DNA from 2 places in the Flexivirga aerilata genome. Region 1 is predicted to be linked to the other one. Evidence: riboswitches for the same ligand, from Rfam matches in the RefSeq annotation. Region 1 holds a riboswitch; the other holds the start of a gene.
The links. A riboswitch is a leader RNA that binds a small molecule or an ion and turns the genes downstream of it on or off. The one in region 1 is predicted to bind S-adenosylmethionine.

Region 1 (4,178 bases):
GCCTTCTTGCCGGGGATCGGGCTGAGGATGCGCACGTCGGCGGACGCCACCGCGTAGGCGATGTTCTTGGAGAGCGCGGTGACCCGCTCGACCTTGGTGCCCGAGCCGAGTTCGACCTCGTAGCGGGTGACGGTCGGGCCGCGGGTGAAGCCGGTGACCTGGGCGTCGACGCCGAAGGATTCGAGCGTCTCGGTGAGCGCCTCGACGACCCGGTCGTTGGCGGCCGAGCGCGCCTTGTGCGGGGTGCCCGGCTGCAGCACCTCGGCGGACGGCAGCGTGTAGGTGACGTCGCCGGCCAGCTGGAGCTGCTCGACCCGCTGCGGCAGCGGCGTGGTCGGCGGGGCCTCCAGGCCCGGCTTCGGACCGGGAGCCGCGGCGGCAGCGGGCGGCGCCCCGGTCGTGCCCGGCAGGGGCACGGCGCGGGTCTCGCCGGCGGCGGGCCGGTCGGACGCACCGTCGGGGACGGGCCGCGACGCCGGTGCGTCCGCATCGGCGGCGTCGGTGCCGGCGGCGTCGACGTCGTAGACATCGGCGGCGGGAGCCTTCTCGCCCGGCCGCAGCACGCGGCCGCCCTTGGTGCGGCGCGGCGCGACGGTCGCGGCCTGCTCGAACGCCTCGTCGCCGTCGAGGCCGTCGCCCTGCCCGTCGGCCTTCTTGGAGCTCTTGCGGTGGCGCTTCTTCGGGCCGTCGATCTGGTCGCCGTGCAGGTCGCCGGCGACCGCGTCGACGGGACCCTCGTCATACCCGTCGTCGGGGTGGTGGTCGAACAGCCGCGTCCGCACCTGCTGGATACGCTCGGGGATCATGCTCACCGGCGTCGCCGTCATCACCAGCACGCTGAAGATGCCGAGCAGCAACAGCAGCACGAGGGCGCCCGCGGTGTGGACCGCGGCGACGACCGGGCTGGAGGCGAGGAAGCCGATGATGCCGCCGGCGTCGCGCAGCGCTTCGCCACTGCCCGGCTGCGGCACGCCCTTGGCGATGCTCGTGACGCCGCAGACCGAGACTGCGAACAGCGCCAGCCCGATCAGCACCCGGTTGGTGGCGTGATGGCCGCGCGGCGAGCGCATCAGGTGCACGCCGATCAGCACGAGCACGAGCGGCAGCACGAGGGCGCCCAGGCCGAACGTGCCGGCGACGATCGCATGGATGACGTCGCCCGCTGCTCCGGCGAGGCCCCACCACTCGCGGGCCGCGATGACGACCGCCGCGGCGACCAGGGCGAAACCGAGCCCGTCGCGGCGCAGCTCCGGCTCGAGCTCGCGCGCGGAGTGGCCGACCCGGCGGGCGGCGCCGCCGGCGACGTGGGCGACACCCATCCAGGTGCCGCGGGCGGCGCGCAACGGCAGCGGCAGGCCGCCGCCCTGCGCCTTGCCGCCGGCGCGGGCACTGGCACCGGACGCACGCTTGGCCGGCGGTCGGCTCGAGGTGCGACCGGACGCCGGTCGCGACTTCGCGCCGCCGCTGCTCGACCGCGACCCGGAGCCGGACGTGGTGCTGCGCGTGGCGCGGGCGGTGGACGTCGTGGTGGACGGACGGGTAGGCACGAAAACACCGTACGCGACGACCCCACCAGTCACAGCAGTTACACGCCGGTCGGGGTGCGCGCGACCGTCGTCACACAGACGGCAACCGTTGGCTCGAGGGGCAGACGGGCAGCTGCCCGGCCCGAGAGCGCAGCCGCCGGCGCGCGAGCGCCCGGCATACGGACGGCGGTTGCCCTCGCCGGCGGCCGATCCTCTATGGTCGGACCCAGGTCATGAGTCTCAGCGTCAAGCCCCGGCTTGCTGAGCGGCAACCCTCCTTCCGCGGTGGGGTGCTCCGGGTGACGACCGGGTCGGCGTGACACCCACGCCGGCAAGCGCGGATCGACGCTCGCGAACGCCCGTCGGTCCCTGACCGACGAGGAGCAAGCCCATGAGCACCGCCAGCGTCCAGCACACCACCTCAGAGGCCACCGCGAGGCAGACCGCCTCCCGCACCGCTTCGACCACCACGTCCCCCACGTCCACCGCATCCGCCGGGACGCCGCGCCGGCTCGGCCTGGCCGGCACGCAGGGCGGCACGCACGGCCCATCGATCCGGCCGGTCGTCGCCGGGCTGCCCCGCACCGTCTCCGACGACCTCGGGGTGCCGACCGTGCACCGCACGGTCACCGACTACGCCAACTTCGACCACGGCGCGACCACGCCCGCCCTGGTCGCGGTCGCCGAGGCCGCGGAGCGGGTGCAGCGCCGCTACGGCTCGGTGCACCGCGGCGCCGGCTACGCCAGCCGGGTGACGACCGGCTGGTTCGAGGCGGCCCGGGCGCAGGTCGGGCAGTTCGTCGGCGCGCGCGACGGCGACCAGGTCGTCTTCACCCGCAACACCACCGACGCGCTGCGGCTGCTCGCACACTGCCTGCCGCGCCGCACCCGGGTGATCGCTTGGGAGTCGGCCCACCACGCCGCGCTGCTGCCGTGGCCGGCGCGCACCACCACCCGGCTGCCGGTGCCCGACAGCGCCGACGACGCGGTCGCACTGCTGCGGGGGGCCCTGCAGGACTCCCCCGCCCGCCATCAGCTGGTTGTCATCACCGGAGCCTGCAACGTCACCGGCGAGGTGTGGCCGGTCGCCGAACTCGTCGCGGTCGCAAAGGAATTCGGCGCTCGCACGGTGCTCGACGCGGCGCAGTACGCGCCACACCGCGAGCTGGACCTCGAGCAGTTGGGCGTCGACTGGGTCGCGTTTTCCGGCCACAAGCTCTATGCCCCGTATGGCGCAGGCGTCCTCGCCGGCCGCAGCGACTGGCTCGACGCGGCGAGCCCCTACCTGCCCGCGGGCGGGGCGACCGCGGCAGTGACTCCCCGTCATACCCAGTGGCAGACGGGGCCGGCCCGGCACGAGGGCGGCACGCCCAACGCCGTGGGCGCGATCGCGATCGCCGCGGCCTGCGCGACACTCGGCGCCCATCGCGCCACCATCGAGGCGCACGAGGAGCAGTTGCACGGCCGGCTGCGCGCCGGGCTGGCCGCGATCGACGGCGTGCGGGTGATCGAGGCGCTCGGGGACCGGCCCAATGTGGGGGTGGTGACGTTCACCGTCGAGGGCTACGAACCGTCGCTGGTGTCGCAGGTGCTGGCCGACGAGCAGGCGATCGCGGTGCGCGACGGGCGCTTCTGTGCCCACCTGCTGTGCGACGCGATCGTCGGCCCCGGGCAGACCGCCGTCCGCGCGAGCCTCGGCCTGGCCACCACCGGCGAGCACGTCGACCGGCTGATCACCGCCGTGCGGCGCCTCGTCGAGGACGGGCCACAGCTGTCCTACGTGCACACCGAGACCGGCTGGTCGGCCCCCGCCGACCCGCGCGACCTCAGTGAGCCCCTCCCCTGGTGACCTGCTGAGCCGGTCCTGTCTGAGCCGCCTCTGTCTGAGCCGGCCCTGTCTGAGCCCGCCCCGTCTGCGCCGGCATCTACTGAGCCGGCATCACTGCGGCCGCAGCCGCGCCCAGTAGGTCAGGTGATCGGTGCCGGCGATCGCGACGGTGCCGTCGCGCACCACCCCGAAGCCGCGGGACACCACGTGGTCCAGCTGCACGAAGGGCGGGTAGGCGCGGCCGTGCGGCCAGGTGCGCCGCCAGCCGGCTCCGGCGGCGCGGCTGGAGTCGGTCATCCCGTCGATCGCCTTGCGGAAGGCGGGCATGGCGGCCGAGGCGTTGAAATCGCCTGCCATCACGACGTTTTCGCGCTGCGGCAGATTCTTCTGCCACGCGCCGATCGACCGCAGACCGGCCCGCCAGTCGCCGACGATGTCCGGCAGCGGCGCCGCGGTGTGCACCGCCCGCAGCCGGTAGCTGCCCCGGCCGGTGCCCACCTGCACCTCGGGGCTGAACGGGAAACGCCCGCCCGGGTGCAGCGCGATCAGCCGCAACGGATGCCTGCTGCGTATGACGGTGCCCCGCGGCCCGTCCGCGGTCTGCCCCGCCTGCTCGGGCAGCAGCGTGTCGAGGCCCGCCGCTCGAAGCCGCGCGAGCTGCGGCGGCGTGCATTCGGTGAGCACCAGCGTGGTGACGCGCTGCGCCCGCACGGCGGCGACGACCTCGCGCGGATCGGCCGAGCCCAGCTCGAGGTTGCTGGTCATCACCACCTCGTCGCGCGGTCCGGGCGGCACGGTGTCGCCGGTCATCGACTGCACGCCGA
Region 2 (4,178 bases), 490 kb from region 1:
CCAGCGTGAGCTGGTTGCTGCGCTGGACTTCCTTCGGCAGCAGCGCGCGAGCGGCGCCGTCGACGGCGACCTTGGAGGTCACGTCTGCTGCGGGCACGGCCTTGGCAGCGCCTCCTCCGCCTCCGGCGCCCGCCGAGCTCGTGCTGCTGCCGCAGGCCGCGACCAGGAGGGTCGTCGCAGCGATGGAGGCCGCCGCGACGGCATGGCGAAATCGACTGATATGCATGACAATTGGTCCTCTCGGAGGGGTTAAAGCACCGCGGACAGGAATGCCCGAGCGCGGTCGTTCTCGGTGTGGTCGAGCACTGCGGCCGGCGGCCCCGTCTCGACCACTCGGCCGTGATCGACGAAGACGACCTCGTCGGCGACCTCGCGGGCGAAGCCGATCTCGTGGGTGACCACGATCAGGGTGATGCCGCTGTCGGCGAGGTCCTTGATGACCGCGAGCACCTCGCCGACCAGCTCCGGGTCGAGCGCGCTCGTCGGCTCGTCGAACAAGATGAGGTCGGGATCGACCGCGAGCGCACGGGCGATCGCCACCCGTTGCTGTTGACCGCCGGACAACGCACTGGGATAAGCGTTTTCGCGGCCGGCCAGGCCCACCCGCGCGAGCAACTCACTCGCCCGCCGGCGCGCCTGCTCGGTCGGCACTCCGGCGGCGAGCTGGCCCTCCATGATGTTCTGCGCCGCGGTCTGGTGACCGAAGAGATTGAACTGCTGGAAGACCATGCCGATGCGACTGCGCTGCCGGGCGATCTCCCGCGGCGACCGCTCGCGCAGCCGGTGACCGTCGCGCCGGTAGCCGATGATCTCCCCGCCCACCTCGACGTAGCCGGCGTCCGGTGACTCCAGGTGGTTGATGCACCGCAGCAGGGTGGACTTTCCCGAGCCGGACGGCCCGAGGATGACCGTCACACTGCCCGCCGCCACGTCGAGGTCGATGCCGTGCAACACCTCCTGACCGGCAAAGCTCTTGTGCAGGCTGCGGATTCGCACACTTCCGGCCATGACCTCAGGCCTCCACTCGGAGTCGGCGATGCGAGAGGGGGTGCAGGTTGGACCGCCATACGGCCAGTGCTGAGCGGTGTGCCGATCCGCGTTTGCCGCGCGAGAAGCGGCGCTCCAGACCGAGCTGCAGGACCGACAGCAGGCTGGTCAACAGCAGATACCAGACCGTCGCCACGATGAGCAGCGGGATGACCTTGAAGTTGTCGTTGTAGATCAGCTCGGTGGCGCCGAGCAGATCCTGCACCGCGATCACGCTGACCAGCGAGGTGGCCTTGAGCATGCCGATGAGCAGGTTGCCGGAGGCCGGGATGATCGCCGGCATCGCCTGCGGCAGCACGACCCGGCGGAAGGTCCGCACGCGGGTGAGGCCGAGCGCGTCGGCCGCCTCCGTCTGACCGCGTTCGACCGCCAGGATCCCGCCGCGGACGATCTCGGACGCGAACGCCGCGACGTCGACCGTGAGGGCGACGTATGCCGCGGCGACGGCCGACAGCAGGTGCGTGGTCTGCACCGCGACGAACTCCGGACCGAACGGGATGCCGAGCGAGAGCCGGGGATAGAGGGAGGCGAGTTCGAACCAGAAGAGCAGTTGCACCAGTGGCGGCACCGACCGCACGAACCACACGAAGCCGAAGCTGACCGAACGCAGCACGGTGTTGTCCGACAGGCGAAGGGCCGCGACGCCGATGCCCAGCAGGTAGCCGCTCACCATCACGGCGGCGGTGAGCCACAGCGTGAGCACGAGTCCACGCAGGATCGCCGCACTGAAGAGGTAGTCCCCCACCACGTGCCATTCGAATCGCGGGTTGGTGAGCAGCGTGTTGACCAGCATGGCCAGCAGGACGAGCGCCGCGACGGCGATCACCCACTGCAGCGGCCGACGCCGACCGACCAGGACGGTGTCCCGCAGATCGTCCTCCGGCACGGCCCTCTCGGACCGCACCGACGAGGATGCGGCAGTGACCAGGGGCATGGGTCTCCCTTTCTCGCGCTTATGCGCCCGGAGCCGGGCACATCCGGTGGTCACCTGGAGCACCCCACCGCGGCGGAGGGTTGCCGGACAGCAAGCCAGGGCTTGACGCTGCCTCTCGTCACCTGCGCCGAACATAACCAGTTGTTTTGTCTTACACAAGGTTTGGCTATTCCCTACTCACATGGTGGACATTCGGTGTGCCCGGAGCCGCTATCGTGGGTGGCTACGCCTGCTCACCGGCACCGAGGAAGGAGCGGCAGCGTGCAGATCTCCGCTCGCAGCGATTACGCGATCCGCGCCGCCCTCGAACTCGCCTCCCACTACCCAGAACTCGCCAAGGTCGAGAACATCGCGGCGGAGCAGGAGCTGCCCCGAAAGTTCCTCGAATCGATCCTCGGGCAGCTGCGGCGGGCCGGACTGGTCGAGACCCGTCGCGGCTGTTCCGGCGGATATCTGCTCCGTCGACCGCCCGCCCAGATCTATCTGGGAGAGATCATTCGCGCGGTCGACGGACCGCTCGCCGAGGTGCGGGGGCTGCGCCCGCACGAGACCGAATACGACGGCGTAGCAACGCATTTGCCTGATCTGTGGGTCGCCGTGCGATCCAGCCTTCGCTCCGTCCTCGACACGGTGAGTCTGCAGCAGCTGCTGTCGGGGAACTTCCCTGCGAAGGTCCGCCGACTCAACGAGATCGAGGACGCGTGGCTGCCGCGCTGACCCGCGCGCAATCCCTACCGATCGCGTAGACATTCGACAGATCGACCATCCTGGTCTACGGTCGGCACTGGTCACGAGAGACGACGCGAAGCCCTGGCTGGTCGTCCGGCAACCCTCCGCCGCGGTGGGGTGCTCCAGGTGATGACCCGGCGGCATCACCCGATGCCGCAAGCGCGAATCGTCTTTCACTTCAGCATGATTCGGTGATGACGACGCGACTCCGCACCCGTAGAAGGAAGCGATGTCGATGCCTCACAGCAACCCACTCCACCTCGCAGTCGCCCTCGACGGCGCCGGCGCACACCCCGCCGCCTGGCGCGCGGCCGAAGCCCGTCCCGACCAGCTCTTCACGGCCCGCCACTGGGTAGACGTCGTGCAGGAGGCCGAACGCGGACTGCTCGACTTCGTCACGTTCGAGGACGGCTTGGCGGCCACCGCCGACCACCATGTTCGCCCCTCACATCGCACCGACCTGGTGACCGGCCGACTGGATGCCGAGCTCGTCGCCGCGCGCGTCGCACCGGTCACCGCACGCATCGGCCTGGTGCCGACGGTGGTGGCCCCACTCACCGAGCCGTTTCACATCTCCAAGGCGACGGCGACACTCGACTACGTCAGCGGCGGACGGGCGGGTGTCCGGGTGCGCACGAGCGCCAGCCCGGAGGAGTTCGCCAATGTGGGCCGCCGGTCCGCGCCGGCACTCGTTGCGCAGGTCGGCGGCCGTGCGGCACCCACCGCGGAGGCGACGCGAGAGCTTTTCGGAGAAGTCGCCGACTACATCGAGGTGCTGCGACGCCTGTGGGACAGCTGGGAGGACGACGCCGAGATCCGGGACGTCGCCACGGGACGCTTCGTCGACCGGGATCGCTTGCACTACATCGATTTCGAGGGATCTCACTTCTCGGTCCGCGGGCCGTCGATCACCCCGCGACCGCCGCAGGGCCAGCCATTGGTTGCCGTCCTCGCGCACCAGCGGGACGGGCTGGAGCTGATCGGCCGCACCGCCGACATCGGACTGATCGCACCGGGCGACGAGGCCGCGGCGCGCGCGGACGTCTCCGTCATACGCAGTGCCGCCGTCGATGCCGGGCGTGACCCGGAGAGCGTCTCGGTGCTCGCCGACCTGGTGGTCTTCCTCGACGACACCGCACCCGCAGCCCGCGCCCGCAAGGACCTGCTCGACGACTGGCACGGGGAGGAGTTCGCCAGCGACGCGAGCGTCTTCGTCGGCACCGCGGAGCAACTCGCCGAGCACCTGGTCACCTGGCAGGAGTCCGGAGTCGACGGATTCCGGCTCCGGCCCGCGACGGTGCCACACGACCTCACGCAGATCACCCAGCAATTGGTGCCCGCGCTCCAGCGACTCGGCGCGTTCCGTGCGCACTACACAGCCGACACCCTGCGGGGCCACTTCGGGCTCGACCGGCCCGTCAGTCGCTACGCGATCGCGTGAGGAGCAGCCGAATGTCCAAGAAAACAA

Region 2: linked by a shared signal. The riboswitch ahead of HJ588_RS07260 (amino acid ABC transporter permease) and the one ahead of HJ588_RS09540 (aminotransferase class V-fold PLP-dependent enzyme) in region 1 are both predicted to bind S-adenosylmethionine.

What each region holds. Positions count from the first base shown of each region.
Region 1 is NZ_JABENB010000001.1:2,009,791-2,013,968, reverse strand. Features, by position in the region: gene HJ588_RS09545 (DNA translocase FtsK) at 1-1,319, opposite strand, end outside; SAM riboswitch class IV at 1,756-1,870, shown strand; gene HJ588_RS09540 (aminotransferase class V-fold PLP-dependent enzyme) at 1,918-3,375, shown strand; gene HJ588_RS09535 (endonuclease/exonuclease/phosphatase family protein) at 3,466-4,178, opposite strand, start outside.
Region 2 is NZ_JABENB010000001.1:1,517,875-1,522,052, reverse strand. Features, by position in the region: gene HJ588_RS07270 (transporter substrate-binding domain-containing protein) at 1-226, opposite strand, end outside; gene HJ588_RS07265 (amino acid ABC transporter ATP-binding protein) at 250-1,008, opposite strand; gene HJ588_RS07260 (amino acid ABC transporter permease) at 1,013-1,981, opposite strand; SAM riboswitch class IV at 1,992-2,104, opposite strand; gene HJ588_RS07255 (RrF2 family transcriptional regulator) at 2,243-2,698, shown strand; SAM riboswitch class IV at 2,768-2,878, shown strand; gene HJ588_RS07250 (LLM class flavin-dependent oxidoreductase) at 2,946-4,151, shown strand; gene HJ588_RS07245 (NtaA/DmoA family FMN-dependent monooxygenase) at 4,163-4,178, shown strand, end outside.